3 regions of the Klebsiella sp. KE9456 genome follow, and region 1 is predicted to be linked to each of the others. Evidence: predicted binding sites of a transcription regulator. Region 1 holds the regulator's gene; each other region holds the start of a gene.
The links. The regulator PhoB, encoded in region 1, activates phosphate uptake and scavenging genes when phosphate is short. The targets are predictions, from matches to a motif close to CTGTCATAAAACTGNCNNAT.

Region 1 (6,565 bases):
ATGCGGCGATGGCCGGGTGTTGTTCAGAGCCACAGAGCGGGCAGGGCGAGCCGGGCTGCAGGCGGGTACGTTCAGCCTCCAGACTGGCGATACGCGCTTCCAGTTCACACAAGGCTTTGACATCGCTGAACTGCTGATTTTTTTCTTTATATGCCTGACGACGCCGGGCCAGCGTGGCTTCCAGTTGCGTCTGCTCCTGCTTACTGGTCTGCCCGGCGCGATTGAGCTGTTCCAGACGTTGGCCCAGTGGTTGCAACTGGCTATGCAGAGCAGAGAGTTGCTGGCGAAGCGGCCGGGCGGCGGCGTGCAGAGACAGTCCGGCGCTGACCTGTTCGGCATCCAGCGTCAGGCTGGCGGACGGTAGCTCGGCCAGTTTGCGGCTGGCTTCCTCCAGACGCTGTTGTAATGCGGATTGCTGCTGGGTGTCACGTGATTGTTGTTGAAACGCCGCCCGCCAGCCCGCCAGCGCATTTTCCCATTGTTGATAGCGCTCGTGCTCTTTCAGCCATGCTGATAGCGTTTGCCGGAGAGCGTGCAGGCGTTCTGACTGTTGCTGCGCGGCGAGACGAATGCCAGCCCGTAAGCGTAATTTCTCATGTAAGCGAGCATTTACTTCTTCTCTCTGGCGGCGAATTTGCGCCAGCGCGGCGGTTTGTTCCTGCTGACGCGTCCAGTGCGGGCGTAAATGCTCCGCAGGCTGCGCATTGAGTAGCGCAGTCAACTGCGGCTGGGCCTGTTCGAGAGCCTGTCGGGCCTCGCGCAGCGCGGCCTGCGCTTTTCGGTCTTCCGCTGTCAGTTCGTCGCGACGCACCAGCCACTGACACGCATGTTGTAGACGGGTCTGTTCGCTAATCTGCTGTTTTTCTTCATCAGTAAGCGCTTGCAAACTTTTCTGGAGTGACTGCTGCTGTTCATCGCTCAGCAACAGGACGCCGGAGGCCAGGGCCTGTATTTTTTCCAGCTCAACGCGAGCGAGCTTATGTTTTTCAAAGACCAGAGCGGAAATCTGGCCGTAAATTTCGGTGCCGGTTAGCTCTTCCAACAATTCGGCACGCTCTTTGGGTTTGGCGTTGAGGAAGGCGGCGAATTGCCCCTGCGATAGCAGCATTGAACGGGTGAAGCGGCCGTAGTCCAGCCCGGTGAGCGAGGCGGTCATCTCCAGCTTATCTTTGACTTTATCAGCGAGGATTTTGCCGTCGTCGCAGCGCGCCAGTTCGACGCGCGGGGCCTGCAGATTACCGTCCGGCTGGTTTCTTGCCCGGTTCTGGCTCCAGAAGGCGCGGTAGGCGGTACCTTTAACTTCGAATTCCACTTCCGCCAGGCACTCGGCGGTATCGCGGGTCATCAGATCGTTTTGCGATTGCGACACGCTGCTCAGGCGCGGGGTTTCGTGATACAGCGCGAGGCAGATGGCATCCAGCAGCGTGGTCTTCCCGGCACCCGTTGGCCCGGTGATGGCGAACAGTCCGTTGCTGGCGAACGGCTCGCGGGTGAAATCGATTTTCCATTCACCTTTTAACGAGTTGAGATTTTTCAGGCGTAAGCTCAGGATTTTCACAGGCGGTCCTCACCGTTCAGGCTATGCAGGGTTGCATTAAACAGGTGTTCCAGGCGTTGCTGTTGCGCCTCTTCCAGGGTTTCCAGCGCCAGACGACGGGCGAAGACATCCTCGACCCGTAGTTCGTTGAGGGTTTCCCGTCTTTCTCCCGCCAGAATGCGCTCGCGCTGGTCGCGGCTGCGGCGCACCAGCAGCACTTCTACCGGGAGCGTTTCGGTCTTTTCCTGAATTTTCCTTTGAATATCATGTAAATATTCATCACTGGTGATTTCGATATCCAGCCATACGGCAGGTGACCGATCGTCGCTTTGCCATTGATTAAGCTGCTCGCCAATACTGGCGAAATCGCCTTTTAAGACCGCCAGCGGCTGGGTGATGGGCACGATAAGGGGCGTGACCTCCGCCAGGCGGCCGTCACGAAAGGTCACCAGATTGACGCTTTTGTTTTTTCCGGTTTCATCAAAGCTCAGCGGGATGGGCGAGCCGCTATAGCGAATATGCTCGCAGCCGCCGACGATCTGCGCCCGGTGTATATGGCCGAGCGCGATATAATCGGCAGGGGGGAAGTGGCTTGCCGGGAAAGCATCGAGAGTACCGATATAGATTTCGCGAACTGCATCGCTTTTGCTGGCGCCGACGGTGGTTAAATGGCCGCTGGCAATAATTGGCAGTTGTTGGTTGCCGCGCAGGGCGCAGGCCTGCTGGTATTGCTGCTGGTAGTAGTCGCTGATGGCGTTGAGAAGCTGCTGCTGCTTTTCGCCGCTGGAGTGTCCGGCCTGGCTGGTCACCAGTTCACGCGGGCGCAGGAAGGGCACCGGGCAAAAAATGGCCCCCGGTGAACCGTCGCGCCGCGGCAAAATAAAGGGAGCGTGACCCGCGTTGGCCACCACCGTGGTTTTCAGGAAGGCGAGAATGTCCCGCGATTCATTAAGCGTCGCCACTGAATCGTGGTTTCCTGCCAGCACCACCAGCTGGCAGCCGGTTTGCTGTAGCTGAACGACAAAACGGTTATACAGCTCGCGCGCGTAGCTTGGCGGAGAGCCGGTATCAAAAATATCGCCAGCGACAATAATCGCATCAACGTCATGCTCCTGTGCGCGGGACAGCAGCCAGTCGAGAAATGCCTGGTGCTCAGCGGCGCGACTTTTGCTGTAAAAATTCTGGCCCAGATGCCAGTCTGACGTGTGAAGGATGCGCATAGTGGTCCCTTAGCGAAAAAACGTAAGCGGTATTATATACCTGTCATACTCCTGGTTGCTTATGTGTTGGCTACGCTCGCCCCGGTGACATCGTTACCTGTGCGCCAGAGACCTGCTCCCGTGCCGCCTTTAAGCACCCCGGATAACACCGCTCTGCGGTGAGTTAAGTCCGTGTCATAATTCAAAATCCGTGTTCATCAGTCCGTCATTTTTTCATAAATCTGTCATAAATCTGACGCATAATGGCCGCGCACTTCTATACTGATGGCTAAAAAATACAGGGTAAATAATGGCGAGAAGAATTCTGGTCGTTGAAGATGAAGCTCCAATCCGTGAAATGGTCTGCTTTGTGCTGGAGCAAAACGGCTTTCAGCCGGTTGAGGCGGAAGATTTTGACAGCGCGGTTAATCAACTCAATGAACCCTGGCCTGATTTGATCCTCCTTGACTGGATGCTGCCGGGTGGGTCAGGTCTGCAGTTTATTAAACAACTTAAGCGTGAAGCGATGACCCGCGATATTCCGGTGGTGATGCTGACCGCACGCGGCGAAGAGGAAGATCGCGTCCGCGGGCTGGAAACCGGAGCGGATGATTACATTACCAAACCATTCTCACCGAAAGAGCTGGTGGCGCGGATTAAGGCCGTGATGCGACGCATTTCGCCGATGGCGGTGGAAGAGGTGATTGAGATGCAGGGGCTGAGCCTCGATCCGTCTTCACATCGCGTGATGACCGGCGAAAATCCGCTGGAGATGGGGCCAACGGAGTTTAAATTATTACACTTCTTCATGACACATCCGGAACGGGTCTATAGCCGCGAACAGTTGCTGAATCATGTCTGGGGAACTAACGTCTATGTAGAAGACCGAACGGTGGACGTGCATATTCGTCGTCTGCGTAAAGCGCTGGAACATAGCGGCCATGATCGGATGGTGCAAACGGTTCGCGGCACGGGATATCGTTTCTCTACCCGTTTCTGAATGTTGACAGGAGTGTGACCCGTGCTGGAACGGCTGTCATGGAAAAGGCTGGCGCTTGAGCTTTTCTTGTGTTGTATCCCGGCCCTGATCCTCGGGGCGCTTTTGGGTCATCTGCCGTGGTTTCTGTTAGCGGCGGTGACAACGCTTCTTATCTGGCATTTCTGGAATCTTATGCGCCTGTCGTGGTGGCTGTGGGTTGATCGCAGCATGACGCCGCCGCCTGGCAGCGGCAGTTGGGAACCGCTGTTGTACGGTCTGCATCAGATGCAGATGCGTAATAAAAAGCGTCGACGCGAACTGGGTAGCCTGATTAAGCGTTTTCGCAGCGGTGCGGAATCTCTGCCTGATGCGGTGGTGCTGACCACGGAAGATGGCGTCATGTTCTGGTGCAACGGTCTGGCCCAGCAACTGCTGAATCTGCGCTGGCCGGATGATAATGGGCAGAATATCCTTAATCTTCTGCGCTATCCTGAATTTACCCACTATCTGAAATACAGAGACTTTTCAAAACCGCTTAATCTGGTGCTGAATAATGCCCGCCATCTGGAAATTCGCGTGATGCCCTATAGCGATAATCAACTGTTGATGGTGGCGCGCGATGTTACGCAGATGCACAATCTCGAAGGGGCGCGGCGTAATTTTTTTGCCAATGTCAGCCACGAGTTACGTACCCCGCTGACGGTATTGCAGGGGTATCTGGAGATGATGCAGGAGCAGGAACTGGCCGGGGCCACGCGCGAAAAAGCGTTACACACCATGCGCGAGCAAACGCAGCGTATGGAAGGGCTGGTGAAACAGTTGTTGACATTGTCGCGAATTGAAGCGGCGCCGGTGCTGGCGATGAACGATAAAATTGATGTTCCGATGATGCTGCGGCTCGTTGAACGCGAGGCACAAACGCTAAGCCAGCAGAAGCATGTTTTGCATTTTTCAGTCGATCAGGCGCTAAAAGTGCTGGGCAATGAAGAACAGTTGCGTAGCGCGATTTCCAATCTGGTGTATAACGCGGTTAATCATACCCCGGCGGGAACGGAAATCACCGTTAGCTGGCAGCGTGCGCCGCACGGGGCGTTGTTCCGTGTGGAGGACAACGGGCCGGGGATCGCGCCGGAACATATTCCACGCCTGACTGAACGTTTTTATCGGGTGGATAAAGCGCGTTCGCGGCAGACCGGCGGCAGTGGACTGGGGCTGGCGATCGTCAAGCATGCCATTAGTCATCACGACAGCCGTCTGGAAATTGAGAGTACGCCGGGTAAAGGCACGTGTTTCAGCTTTTTGTTACCGGAACGTTTGATCGCCAAAAATTAATCCTCAGCGCCTGATCTGTAGTGGTTCAGGTGCGATCGGGTTGTGCCGGTTCTGGGATACGGGTAGCGGCGAGAATAATGCTGGTCAGTTAGGGGGCAGTCATCCGCGTGCATTGTTCAGGAATCGCCCGGCGGCGTTTCGCTTGCGCGGACCGACAGGTGATGTGTAACCTATTGATATCATAATTTTTGTAGGCCGGGCAAGGCGTTAGCCGCCGCCCGGCGCAAATGCGGGCACAATATCTGATACAGGTTTATCATCAGTCTCAGGCCTGAATACAGGCCTGTAATTTGCCACGCGTGAATACTCAAATGACGTAAATCTAACTAAATAACTTACCTTTCAGCAGATTAATCCCTGCAGAGACCAGATCGCCCTCAGCCGATGCTTCGCCCTGCGGTGACAGACCATCGACGATTTTTGGCAAGTATTCGGCAATTAGCGCCGAGGCGGTTTGCGAATCAATGCCCAGTTTCGCGCCGAGTTCCTGTAGCGCAGGCGAACCAAACACCGAAGCGATCTGCTCGCTATTTACCAGCATATTGCTCTGCTGGCTAAGCCACGACTCGACGATTTCACCTAAGCCGCCGTTGCGAAATTTTTCCAGAATTCCCTGGATACCGCCCTGCTGTTCAATCCAGGCCATGATCGCCTGAAGTTGCTCAGCCTTGCCAGCCTGCCCGCCAGACATGCCGCCGATTAGATCGAATAATCCCATTGCCGACTCCCTACAAACATTGCTAATAATCTTTAATTCACGACTTACTTCGCCGGGATAATCAGTACCTGACCCGGATAGATCTTGTCAGGATGCGTCAGCATCGGTTTATTGGCTTCAAAAATACGCGGGTAGTCATTGGCGGAGCCATACATTGCTTTCGAGATGGCGCTCAGGGTATCGCCGGATTTCACCGTGTAATAACGGCTTTCCGCCCCGCTTTGCGTCACAGTAACGCTATCATTGACTTGCCCAATCCCGGTGACGTTACCTACCGCTACCAGAATTTTTTCCTTATCTTCCTGTGAGCCGACGTCGCCCGTCACCGTCGCGGTACCATCGTCCGCGACATCAATATTGACCTTTTCGGCACCAGGCAGGTTAAGGCTATCAATGTGTTTTTTCAGCTTATCGGCCTGATCTTCCTTGCTGCCGCCGGATACGGCATCCCAGACTTTTTCGCCCGCTTCTTTCACAAAACTTAATAATCCCATCTATCCCTATCTCCATTACTGTTTCACGATGAACATTTTCATCAGACCCGATAACCCGGGTTCTAATCCACTTCAACATTCACGATGTACGTCTTGATACACCCGTCATAACCGCAAAATCCTGAAGCAGTGCAATCTGCACATTGAAGTATACCCAATAATCGTCAATGTGCAGAATATTTGCCTTGATATATCCGCTGTCCGCGACATAAAAAGATAAATATCTGTCGTTATCTGTTTCGTTTCTCAACGATAATATCATTGTGGCAACGTCCAGATATGACACTACGCGGCCTGACGGATAAG
Region 2 (6,565 bases), on a different contig from region 1:
GTGGACATCTCAATCTGCCACTTGCAGGTTTCGCAATCGGTCACCACCAGATCTGCGCCGCTTTCGTCAATCTGCCGGAACAGCGGTGCGCCAATCGCCTGCGACGAAGCGTAATTCTCCGACTTAAACCCGTAGGTTCCGGCGATACCGCAGCACTGGGAATCGAGCACTTGCAGTTGCAAGCCGGGGATCAGCCGCAGTAGCTCAAGGGTATACAGCGACCAGCCCATTTTCTCCATATGACAAGGGGTGTGATAAACCACCTTCAGCGGCAGCGATTTTAAAGGCAAACTGCGACCGGCATCCAACTGACGCCAAATCCAGCGGGTAGCCAGTTCAATCCGTTCGCGAATGTCGTGATTATCGATATCCAGCACATGCGAATATTCGTCGCGCAAGGTAAAGGCGCAGGTCGATGAGGTGGCGATAATCGGCAGGTTATTTTCCCGCATCGCCGCGACGTTACTGAGCGCCTGTTTACGCGCTTTAGCAAAAAATCCGTTGGCGATTAACGGCACGCCGCAGCACTTCTCTTTGCTGAGTAACTGCACGCCGACCCCCATAGCGTTCATCACGCGGACAAGATCTTTGCCCAGTTGCGGATGATTATAGTTGACATAGCAACCGTGAAAGAAAGCGACCTGCTCGCGATATTGCGCCTGTTGGGCGGCCAACTGGCGCCAGGCGCGGCGAAAGGTGCCGAAACCATACTTAGGCAGCGTGCGGCGATGATCGATTTTCAGCGTCGCGTCGAGAACCTGGCGTATCGGCTTCAGCCCGGTTACGGCATTAACCAGCGGTGCAAACGGTGTGGATAGCGTGCCCATCAGGTCGGTGTGGCTGAGCACGGCATCGCGCAAGGTCGGTTTTTGCTGACTGTACTGAATGCGCGCCCGCTGGATAATATCGCCGATTCTGACATCTGAAGGGCAGGCTACCTCGCAACGCTTACAGTTAATGCAATATTTTAACGCTTCATCGTAGAGGGCGCCGTCCTTCAGACGTAAACGCTCGCCGTCCGGTCCGGCCTGCTTGGGGCCCGGATAACGCGGATTGACGCGGCTGACAGGGCAGGCGGTAGTGCAAACGGTACATTTAATGCATTGCTCAAAACGGGTGTCGTTCATGATTCTTCTCCGGCAAGCTCGCTAATTTGCTTTGCGGCATGCAGCGCCGTCACCGCGCAGATGCCGCCGCCGCATCCCAGGGCAATGGCATCAAAACCTCCGAGCAGGGAACCAATGGCGAACAAATTTTCCAGTGGCTGCCCCTGACGCTGCGGGCGTAGATTCGCATCGGTTTTCAGGCCGAAACGTTGCCAGGGCTGCGAAGCAAAAAAGTCCTGCTGATACCAGCCTTCGCGCGGTAACGTCTGTTGCAGGTCGAGACCAAGAATCGGCTCCCGCACAGCGTCACGTTCGGCGACCAGTCCATTACTGAAAAAGCTGCCGCTGGCCAGCACGGCAAAACGCGGACGCAGCGGGATATCGCCGTGGTTGCGCGTCCAGACTGCGTCAACGACACCATTATGATGACTGATGTTGATCGCTTCATCCCCATTAAGCCAGGTTCCGCCGCGACGAATAAACTGGCGCTGTAGCTGAGCGTGCAGGCGCATCCCCGGCACCGATGGCGGCAGAGTCGGCAGCAGGCGAAGCGGGCAGGGCAAGCGTTGTTGCAGCCAGTGATAGAGGCGATCATCGGCGAGACCGAAACAGGCTGGCATGATTAACAAATTGTGTTGCTGCGCGAGCGGACGGAGCGCGGCCAGCAGCGTCGGCCAATGGGCGTCGTCGTCCAGCAGGCGGGCGATATTCGCGGCGCGGAATTCGGAGGGATTATCGCGCAGGACATCAAGCAGAGGTAAATCGATCTCTTTCGCCGTCGCGCTGACGCCGCGCTGATTCAGTGAGGCCGCGGCCAGATGCGGCTGGAAATCGGCAAATCCGCTGATACCGACCAGACAGACCTGGCGGGCGGGCAGCGGCGCGGTAGCGATTTCCTGCGGTGAAAGCCAGGCCGCGCGTAACGTTCCTAACGGCGTGACGCGCAGATGCGACTGGCTGGCGTCTCCCTGCATGACGATGCCGCTGGCGGCAAGCAGTTGCTGGGTCTGGCGGGCGTACATCATAACCCGCTCGACGCCAAGTCTGGCATAAGGGTGTTGCGGAAGCTGGTGGGTTAGCTGGTTTATGCCGTGAGCGATATCGGTGACGCTTTCACCGTTCGGCAGCGCCGAGAGCAGATCCAGCGAGGCGGAAGAGAAGTGCAGAGCGCTTTGACCGCGACTGACAATCACGCTGCGCAGGCCGCGCTGGTTTAGCGCCAGCCCGCATAGTAACCCGGCCAGTCCGCCGCCGATAATCACGCAATCAAACTTCATCCTGATGCTCCTTCTGTAGCCCGCACAGGCCGAGATAAACCCAACGGGTAAACTCGCTTTCGCGCAGCGCATCGCCCCAGGCGACCGGTTGCACGCCTTTCCAGCGTTCGTTAAGAAATTCAGACAACTGCGTGAGGGATTGCGCAGAGGTGGCGACGTTGAAGCGCTGTAGCAGTCCGGCGGCGCGACAGGCGCACAGTTCGCCCTGGCAGGTCCCCATGCCGACGCGGGTGCGGCGGCGCAAATCGAGCAGATTTTTCACCGCCAGATTTTCCACTGCGTACTGAACTTCGCCGGCGGTGACGGCTTCGCATTCGCAGACCAGACTTCGGTGCTGGCGGCTATCGCCAAGCCAGGCAGGGGTGCGATCGCCGTGGCGGTAGATGGCCGACCCGCGCAGCGGCGCAGGTAAAGAGATAATTTTGCGCAGGGTGGTTTCTGCCGATTCCTGCGAACCGGGCAGCGGCGTATCGGCAGTGGTGCAGGGCGTGGTGTTGCCCAGTTTGCGGCACACCGCATCCGTGGCCCATTCCGCCATCAGGCGATAGGTCATCAGCTTGCCGCCGGTGATGGTGATAAAGCCGTTCAGGCCGTCGCGTTGGGCGTGATCGAGCAGGACGATGCCGCGACTGACGTTGCGCCCGCTCGGATCGTCATCGCTGGCGACCAGCGGGCGCACGCCGGAGTAAGCGCGCAGCACGCGGGTGCGGCCCAGTACCGGGGCCAGCTTTTCACCTTCGCGCAGCAGGATATCGACTTCGGCGGCGGTGACCCGGTTATCGTCTATTTCATCATAGGCGATATGCATTGAGGTGGTGCCGATTAGCGAGATGGTATCGCCGGGCACCAGAATATCGGCGTCGGCGGGTTTGCGGCAGCGGTTAATGACCTGTTGGTTAATACGGTGATCGAGGATTAACAGAGACCCCTTGGCCGGGAACATGGCGACGCGCAGGTCGGCATACTCGGCGATGTGCTGCCCCCAGATACCGGCGGCGTTGACCACCACGCTGGCGCGTAGCGTACGCGCTGCATGATGTTGGTGGTCATAAAAGTGGACGCCGCAGACGCGATCGCTCTCGCGAAGTAAACCGGTGACTTCACAGCCGGTGAGCACCAGCGTGCCATGCTCGCGGGCATCCAGCATATTGGCGGCGGTAAGACGGAAGGGATCTACGGTGCCGTCGGGAACCTGAACGGCGCCGATTAACGTGGGATTGACGGCAGGTTCAATGCGCAGCGCTTCGGCGGGCGTCAGGGGATTAGCATCAATATCCGCCTGTCGGCAGGCGGTGATAAAGGTTTGCTGATAGGCCAGATCGTCTTCGGGTAGCGTGATAAACAACCCGCTGGTTGGCTCAATACAGTGACGGGCGATGCGGCGTAAGATCCGGTTTTCGCTAATGCACTCTCGCGCCGATTCGCTATCGGTGACCGCGTAGCGCGCGCCGCTGTGCAATAATCCATGGTTACGTCCGGTTGCGCCGGTGGCGATGTCATGTCGCTCAATCAGCGCCACACGTAGCCCTCGCAGCGAACAGTCCCGCGCGATCCCCGCGCCGGTTGCGCCGCCGCCGATGATAATGACATCGCATTCCTGGGTGTCGGCCATTTTCACATCCCTCTACTTTCGCTTTACATCATTTAGCCATACTGAACGTGTGGATTGTTTGATTTCGAGCATATTCGAGCAAAATTCGAACTGAATTTGTGATTTTGTGCTCACAATGGAAAATTTTGTCATATTTCTGTAACAATATGTGCAATGTTTCACAGTATCGACACAGCGCTTTGCCTACTATCGCAGTCTCAACGGAACCTGGTGAATAAACTGGCTTTTTTGCATCAACATAAAGAGAACCGTACTGGTCACGGAGGCTGCAATGTTAAGTATTTTTAAACCTGCTGCGCATAAAGCGCGTTTGCCAGAGGCGGAAATCGACCCGGTATATCGTCGATTACGTTGGCAGATCTTTATTGGTATATTTTTCGGCTATGCCGCTTACTATCTGGTACGTAAGAACTTTGCCCTGGCAATGCCTTATCTGATCGAGCAGGGGTTTTCCCGTGGCGATCTCGGTTTTGCGCTCTCCGGCATCTCTATTGCCTACGGATTTTCGAAATTCATCATGGGGTCCGTTTCCGATCGTTCGAATCCGCGCATTTTCTTACCCGCTGGTTTGATCCTGGCCGCGCTGGTGATGCTGGTCATGGGTTTTGTGCCCTGGGCGACCTCCAGCATTATGGTGATGTTTGTCCTGTTGTTTTTGTGCGGGTGGTTCCAGGGAATGGGGTGGCCGCCCTGCGGACGCACGATGGTGCACTGGTGGTCGCAGAAGGAACGCGGCGGGATCGTGTCGGTGTGGAACTGCGCGCATAACGTCGGCGGCGGGATCCCGCCGTTGCTGTTCCTGCTGGGGATGGCCTGGTTTAACGACTGGCATGCGGCGTTGTATATGCCTGCTTTCGGCGCTATTTTGCTGGCGATTTTCGCCTTCGCCATGATGCGCGATACGCCGCAGTCTTGCGGTTTGCCGCCGATTGAAGAGTATAAAAACGACTACCCGGATGATTACAGCGAAAAGAATGAAGAAGAACTGACCGCAAAACAGATTTTCATGCAGTACGTCCTGCCGAATAAGCTGCTGTGGTATATCGCGGTGGCGAATGTGTTCGTTTATCTGCTGCGCTACGGCGTTCTCGACTGGTCGCCGACTTACCTGAAAGAGGTGAAGCACTTCGCGCTGGATAAATCCTCCTGGGCTTATTTCTTATACGAATATGCCGGGATCCCTGGCACCCTGATTTGCGGATGGATGTCCGATAGGGTGTTTAAGGGCAACCGTGGCGCGACCGGCGTCTTCTTTATGACGCTGGTGACCATTGCCACCGTGGTTTACTGGCTGAACCCGCCGGGTAATCCTGGCGTGGATATGGCCTGTATGATTGTTATCGGTTTCCTGATTTACGGCCCGGTGATGCTGATTGGCCTGCATGCCCTGGAGCTGGCGCCGAAAAAGGCGGCGGGTACGGCTGCGGGCTTTACCGGGTTGTTCGGCTATCTCGGCGGCTCCGTGGCGGCGAGCGCCATTGTTGGCTATACCGTTGACTTCTTTGGCTGGGATGGCGGCTTTATGGTGATGATTGGCGGTAGCGTGCTGGCTGTCCTGCTGCTGGCAGTGGCGATGGTTGGTGAAAAGCGTCACCACGCGCAGTTGAAAAAGGCTTAACTTAAGGAATGCGTATGAAAACATCCTTATCGACGTTCATGGGCGCAATTCTACTGGCGGGAGCGACGTTGAGCGTCAGCGCGGCGGCGGGGGATAAAATCGTTATCGCCCATCGCGGCGCCAGCGGTTACCTGCCGGAACATACTCTACCGGCGAAAGCGATGGCCTACGCGCAGGGCGCCGATTATCTTGAGCAGGATCTGGTGATGACGAAGGACGACCATCTGGTCGTCCTGCATGACCACTACCTTGACCGGGTCACTGATGTTGCCGAACGTTTCCCGAATCGCGCTCGCCAGGACGGGCGTTACTACGCCATTGATTTCACGCTGGATGAAATTAAATCCCTGAAGTTTACCGAAGGTTTTGATATTGAGAACGGCAAGAAAGTACAGACTTACCCTGGCCGTTTCCCGATGGGGAAATCAGATTTCCGCGTGCATACCTTTGAGGAAGAGATAGAACTTGTTCAGGGGCTGAATCATTCGACCGGGAAAAATATCGGTATCTATCCGGAAATCAAAGCGCCGTGGTTCCATCATCAGGAAGGGAAGGATATTGCGGCTAAGACGCTGGATGTGCTGAAAAAGTATGGTTATACCGGTAAAAAAGATAACGTCTATTTGCAGTGTTTCGATGCAGCGGAGTTGAAGCGCATTAAGAATGAGCTGGAACCGAAGAGGGGGATGGATCTCAATCTGGTGCAGTTGATTGCGTACACCGACTGGAATGAAACTCAGCAAAAACAGCCGGACGGCAGTTGGGTTAACTATAACTACGACTGGATGTTCAGGCCCGGCGCGATGAAACAGATCGCCAGCTATGCCGACGGGATCGGCCCGGACTACCATATGCTGATTGATGAAAAATCGACGGTGGGGCATATCACGTTGACCGGCATGGTGAAAGAGGCGCAGCAGAACAAGATGGTGGTGCATCCTTACACCGTTCG
Region 3 (6,565 bases), on a different contig from region 1:
GTTTATTCCATCCGGTCCGATTGTTCAGGTACGCGATAACAACGGTAAGGTACGCGAAGACAGCGATACAGACGGTGTGGTGTATTACAAAGGTCCGCTGGTTGTGCTGGTTGACCGCTTCAGCGCCTCGGCGTCTGAAATTTTCGCCGCAGCGATGCAGGACTACGGTCGCGCGCTGATCGTCGGTGAGCCGACCTTCGGCAAGGGGACCGTCCAGCAGTATCGTTCTCTGAACCGAATTTACGATCAGATGCTGCGTCCGGACTGGCCGGCTCTGGGCTCTGTACAGTACACCATTCAGAAATTCTATCGTATCAATGGCGGCAGTACGCAGCGTAAGGGCGTCACGCCGGATATTATGATGCCGACCGGTACCGAAGAACGCGAAACCGGCGAGAAGTATGAAGATAACGCGCTGCCGTGGGATAGCGTCAACGCCGCAAGCTATGTGAAATATGGCGATCTGACGCCGTTTGAGCCGGAACTGCGGAGGCTCCACGATCAGCGTATCGCGAAAGATCCAGAGTTCCAGTACATCATCAAGGATATTGCGCGCTATAACGCGATGAAAGACAACCGCAACATCGTTTCTCTGAACTACGCGAAGCGTGAAAAGGAGAATGAGGAAGATGATGCGATTCGTCTGGCGCGCATTAACGATCGCTTGAAACGGGAAGGCAAACCGTTACTGAAGAAACTGGAAGATTTACCGAAGGATTACCAGGAGCCGGATCCGTATCTCGATGAAACGGTTGATATTGCGCTTGACCTGGCTCATCTGGAAAAGGAACCGCCAGCCGGTAAATAAGCATACAACGGGCACAAGTGATTGTGCCCGTTTTCATTTCACTCACTGCTGCGCGTCCTGTGGGCACAATGTCGGTCAGTTCAGTCGCTCTCCGGGATTTTACGCCGGTTTATTCGCCTGGGTAATTATCCTTTTTCTTGCCGTGCTTTGGCGAAATAGCGCATTTTTCCCCATGTAGATCTGTGGCCTGTGAACGGCATCGCGCGTTTCGCTCGCACCATGATCCGGATGTTTTTTGCTTAATCTCAACAAAATGTCAACCTCTCTTCCGGGCGTCAGCAAGATGCTACAAAATGTAAAGTTGTGTCTTTCTGGTGACTTAGCCGCCCCTGATAGTTGAAAATTGGTGTTCTACCCATACCATGTGGGTAATCGCATAGTGCGTTTTGTTAAATTGAGGTTAAAAGAAAATTATGATGCGAATCGCGCTTTTCCTGCTGACCAACCTGGCAGTGATGGTGGTATTCGGGCTGGTGCTAAGTCTGACGGGAATTCAGTCAAGCAGCATGACCGGGCTGCTGATCATGGCGCTGTTGTTTGGTTTTGGCGGTTCTGTCGTTTCGCTGCTGATGTCGAAATGGATGGCGCTAAAATCGGTGGGTGGAGAAGTTATTGAGCAACCGCGTAACGAAACCGAACGCTGGTTAATGAATACTGTCGCACAGCAGGCACAGCAGGTGGGAATCGCTATGCCGCAGGTGGCTATCTACCATGCGCCAGATATTAACGCTTTTGCAACTGGCGCACGTCGCGATGCGTCTCTGGTCGCCGTGAGCACCGGGCTGTTGCAGAATATGAGTCGTGATGAAGCAGAAGCGGTTATTGCCCACGAAATCAGCCACGTAGCAAATGGTGATATGGTCACCATGACGTTGATTCAGGGGATCGTAAACACCTTCGTTATCTTTATCTCGCGTGTTATCGCGCAGATTGCGGCCGGTTTCCTCGGCGGCAACCGTGATGAAGGGGAAAGCAGCAACGGTAACCCGCTGATCTACTTCGCGGTTGCCACAGTGCTGGAGCTGGTATTTGGTATTCTGGCCAGCATTATCACTATGTGGTTCTCCCGCTACCGTGAGTTCCACGCGGATGCCGGTTCAGCAAAACTGGTGGGGCGTGAGAAGATGATCGCTGCGTTGCAGCGACTGAAAACCAGCTACGAGCCGCAGGAAGCCAGCAGTATGATGGCGTTTTGCATCAATGGTAAAGCGAAATCTATGAGCGAGCTGTTTATGACGCACCCGCCGCTGGATAAACGTATCGAAGCGCTGCGTAGCGGAGAATATCTGAAATAACGCTTCGCGTCGGGAACAGGCACTAAAATCCGCAACTTTCGGGCCTAATGCCGTTCACTTAAGCAAATCATCGGTGTTATCTTTTGTTTTATTTGCCTGTGGCAATTGCATTATCGGTGGTTCTGGCGAGCATGACGCATTTTTCGTTTTCACCCATTCAGATTCCGTGGTCTGTTCCGTTCACGATAAATTCGCGGATATTCGTTATATCCACAGCGTGTGAACGGGCAGGGGGACGTTTCGCCCGTCCCCCTGCACCCCCGGCATTGCGCTGAAAACCTGCCGCTGCGCGGTCCGCTCCACTCCGGCTTCATCTGGCGGACCGGGCGGGACTCGACGTCCCTGTCTCGACCCGCCCTCTGGCCGCCGTCCTGGCGGCCAGTCCTGGATGCGCGCCTGCGTTCTCGCCAGGTTTCCTTGATGCGCCCAACCCCCATGCGGTGAGTCCGTTATTCGTCAGGGGCTTTTCAGAGGCTGAAAATTATAAAAAGGTTATATCCTTTATATTTCAGCCCGTATCAGCTCAGTTAGTGAATCAACCGAATCAGATTTTCGTTGAAACCACCGATTGACAGAACCGCTCAGCCAGCCATAAACGCAACTGACAGCCCTTAACTGACCAGCATTACAACCTTCGGACTATCCCTTTTCTACAGCCCGGTGCGTGGCTGCGTGACGCGAAGTCCGCTGACGGCGGCGGCAACAACCGCAAGTGAACCAGCCAGCACAAGCGCGGTGTGGGTTCCGTCTGTGTCCAGCAGATTAAACAGAAGCGCCACCAGCGCCGCGCCGATGCTTTGCCCAAGCAGACGCGCGGTACCCAGCATGCCGCTTGCGCCACCGCTACGATGCGCGGGCGCTGATGAGACGATGGTGTGATTATTGGGAGATTGAAACAGACCAAAGCCAGCGCCGCAGAGCGCCATTCGCCAGATGATATCCAGATCGGCAGGCGCAGAGGGCAGTAACGCAAGACCGAACAGACCTCCGGACATCACGAGGAGTCCGATCGCGCCCAGCAGACCCGCATGAACTTTTTCAATCAAATATCCCGCCAGCGGCGCCATGACCATGGTAGCCAGTGGCCACGGTGTCAGGAGCAGGCCCGTCTCCACTTCGCTGCGGCCCATCGTTGATTGTAAGAAGAACGGCAGCGAAACCAGTGCCAGCATCTGCGCGCAGAAAGAGCAGATTGAGGTACAAATCGAGAGAGAGAATAGCGGGATCCGCAGCAGATCCACGGGCAACAGAGGAACCGGCATCTGTAGCTGACGGCGGACAAAAAAGACGCCAACGACCAGCATTACAGCGAGTTCCAGCAAAACTCGTTGGGTGGACTGGCCCTGGGCGAATCCGCCGAGAGCGGTGATCAGCAAGCCAAAAGTGAGCGCATTCATGATCGCGCTTGGCAGGTCGAAGCGGGTTATTTTACTTCGCCCGGCATTCGCTGGCAGAAAACGCAGTGCGAGAATCAGCGAAATAATACCCAGAGGTACGTTAATCAGAAACAGCCACTGCCATGAAGCTATTGCGAGAATGGCTGCCGCAATTGTTGGCCCCAGCGCCGAAGAGACCGCCACAACGAAAGAGTTGATCCCCATTCCGCGACCGAGGAAGCGTTGAGGGTAAATCAGACGTATCAGCGCGGTATTGACGCTCATTAACGCAGCACCGCCGAGGCCCTGCGCGACACGCGCCAGCGTAAGCATCTCCAGACTACGTGAGAGCGCGCAGGTCAGTGAGGTAAAAGTGAAAACCACCAGTCCGATTTTATAGATACGCCGGTAGCCGACCATATCGCCGAGGAACGACAGCGGCAGTAACGCGATTACAATGGCGATTTGATAGGCGTTAACTATCCAGATTGAGGACGCTGGCGAGGCATTCAAATCGCTGGCGATTGTCGGAAGTGCAACGTTGGCGATTGCGCCATCCAGCACCGCCATGGTTAAACCTAATATGATGGTCAGAATGGCGCCGTAACGCTGTGGTAAAGGCAGGCCATCTGGGATGTTATTATTCATGCGAAATGTATGTCTTTATAGAAACTATTTACTGGATAATGATTTTAGCATTGATTATTCAGCGGTATGTCGCAGATTTGTAACCAAGACGCAGAAGAACGATTGCGGGTATCGGGATGCGAATTTATAATAAAAACTGGTTCTGATTTTTATAAAACAGTTGCGATGAGGTGATAAATGGCAGTTGCGGATTTGGATAAACAGCCAGATTCTGTCTCTTCGGTATTGAAGGTTTTTGGCATTTTGCAGGCGCTTGGTGAAGAGCGTGAAATCGGCATTACTGAACTGTCCCAGCGCGTTATGATGTCAAAAAGCACCGTTTATCGCTTTTTGCAGACCATGAAATCGTTGGGTTATGTGGCGCAGGAAGGTGAATCGGAGAAATATTCTCTGACCCTGAAGCTCTTTGAACTGGGGGCGCGGGCATTGCAGAATGTCGATCTGGTGCGCAGCGCAGACATTCAGATGCGTGAGCTTTCTCGTCTGACGAAAGAGACTATCCATCTGGGCGCGCTTGATGAAGACAGTATTGTCTATATCCATAAAATCGACTCAATGTACAATTTGCGCATGTACTCGCGTATTGGTCGTCGTAATCCGTTGTACAGCACGGCAATCGGTAAAGTGCTGCTGGCATGGCGCGACCGCGCGGAAGTCGAGCAGATTCTGCAGGGCGTAGAGTACAAGCGCAGCACGGAGCGAACCATCGCCAGCACCGACGCGTTACTGGCGGTTCTGGATAAAGTTCGTGAACAGGGGTATGGCGAAGATAACGAAGAGCAGGAAGAAGGGTTGCGCTGCATCGGCGTACCGGTCTTCGACCGTTTCGGCGTGGTCATCGCCGGGCTGAGTATCTCTTTCCCGACGCTGCGTTTTTCTGAAGAACGCCTGAACGAGTATGTGGCGATGCTGCATACGGCGGCGCGTAAGATTTCTGAACAGATGGGCTACAACGATTATCCGTTCTGACCTCGTCTCGCTTGTCATTCGGGCTACGGTGTAGCCCGGATCATGACTAACCGTTGTCAACAACTATGGCGCTTTTTCGCAGAATAGGGCAATCGGTAATGCCGATAATACCGCTGCTGGAATGAACATATTGTGCGGTACTGATGCCGCGGGCGGTAAGATATTTGCACTGTAACCCTAATCCGCCGACATTTTTACTGCTACCCATTAAAACACCATAACCGCTTAATAACACGGCAATCCACAGGATAGCCAGTACCATAATGGTACGAATGAACAATCGCATTATTGCCTCAAGATTTATATTATCCCGGCGTTTATTCTCTCATGAACACGCGCTGAAACAAGTCCATGATTCCTAAACGTGCCTTTCGTCTTACAGTTAGCCGCGGTTTAAGAAGGTCATGTTATCCTGGCGACATCTGATACTGACGCGGAGAGTGGAGTGAAAAAATTACGGTGGGTTTTGCTGATAGTCATCATAGCGGGCTGTCTGCTGCTATGGACTCAGATGCTTAACGTAATGTGCGATCAGGATGTGCAATTCTTCAACGGCATCTGCACTATCAACAAGTTTATCCCCTGGTAAGACAATTTTAATCTGACTGATTTTCTTCTGCCATGTGAGTGGTAGAATGTACGCCTTCTCTTTGAGGTGGTGAAATGAGTGAATTACTAAATTCTGGCGTCGTAAGTCTGGCATCGATGGTACTTTCCATTGTGCTGTTACTCGTCGGCCTGTTGTTATGGTTTTTTGTTAATCGCGCCAGTTCGCGCGCCAATGAGCAAATTGAGCTGCTGCAAGCGTTGCTGGATCAGCAAAAACGGCAGACCGCGTTGCTTCGCCGTCTCTGCGAGGCCAATGAACCGGAGAAAGAGAGCGTGGCTGAATCTTCCTCCGCAGAGACGCGCAAAGGTGACGACGACCTTATCCGCCTGGTCGCTGAGAGGTAGTTTTGCTGAGCAGGCGTGCATCAGCGTGGTGTGTGCCTGCATATCACCCCTTCCTATAACTTATTCTTATCTGTTCTCTTTATCCCTCTTGCCGTGCGGTAAAGGGGCGGCCATTCTCTTTTCATCCTTATGTTTCAGCACGTTGCTTCGGCAAAAAAATAAAAGGAATAACCAGACTCATCTTGTGCCTGATAGTAAAACCTTGTCATCAATACTTCATTATTAACATTTAATATCGCAACACTATTTCAGTGCTTTTAGTTAGCGTATTTCATTATTACGGATGACCAGGGTGTTTCGCAAATTTCCAGCTATAGATATGAGCAATTTGGTGCATCGTTATGCAGTTGTCCGGTTGTTTTTTAAGCCTGATCGTGGGTGTCCTCGGCAGGATGATCGGAGTGAAGTTGTTGAGCTATAGTAAAAAAGTTAACGATACAGGCCCTGTTTTCTGACGGATGGCAGGGCGGCGTGAAGTCGATGGAGAGGCGAGCTAAGGCGCATAAATGTGCAGG

Region 2: glpT (glycerol-3-phosphate transporter) is a predicted target of PhoB. The motif match lies at 4,121-4,140, and genes of this name have one in related genera.
Region 3: kdgR (DNA-binding transcriptional regulator KdgR) is a predicted target of PhoB. The motif match lies at 4,194-4,213, and genes of this name have one in related genera.

What each region holds. Positions count from the first base shown of each region.
Region 1 is NZ_JBDYQK010000026.1:51,182-57,746, forward strand. Features, by position in the region: gene sbcC (exonuclease subunit SbcC) at 1-1,558, opposite strand, end outside; gene sbcD (exonuclease subunit SbcD) at 1,555-2,757, opposite strand; gene phoB (phosphate response regulator transcription factor PhoB) at 3,047-3,736, shown strand; gene phoR (phosphate regulon sensor histidine kinase PhoR) at 3,758-5,047, shown strand; gene ABK821_RS21640 (YidB family protein) at 5,370-5,765, opposite strand; gene lysM (peptidoglycan-binding protein LysM) at 5,810-6,259, opposite strand.
Region 2 is NZ_JBDYQK010000011.1:14,513-21,077, forward strand. Features, by position in the region: gene glpC (anaerobic glycerol-3-phosphate dehydrogenase subunit GlpC) at 1-1,127, opposite strand, end outside; gene glpB (glycerol-3-phosphate dehydrogenase subunit GlpB) at 1,124-2,383, opposite strand; gene glpA (anaerobic glycerol-3-phosphate dehydrogenase subunit A) at 2,373-3,995, opposite strand; gene glpT (glycerol-3-phosphate transporter) at 4,267-5,613, shown strand; gene glpQ (glycerophosphodiester phosphodiesterase) at 5,628-6,565, shown strand, end outside.
Region 3 is NZ_JBDYQK010000009.1:165,771-172,335, reverse strand. Features, by position in the region: gene prc (carboxy terminal-processing peptidase) at 1-808, shown strand, start outside; gene htpX (protease HtpX) at 1,222-2,103, shown strand; gene ABK821_RS11445 (MFS transporter) at 2,754-4,127, opposite strand; gene kdgR (DNA-binding transcriptional regulator KdgR) at 4,305-5,096, shown strand; gene ABK821_RS11435 (YobH family protein) at 5,143-5,382, opposite strand; gene mgrB (PhoP/PhoQ regulator MgrB) at 5,542-5,685, shown strand; gene ABK821_RS11425 (YebO family protein) at 5,760-6,050, shown strand.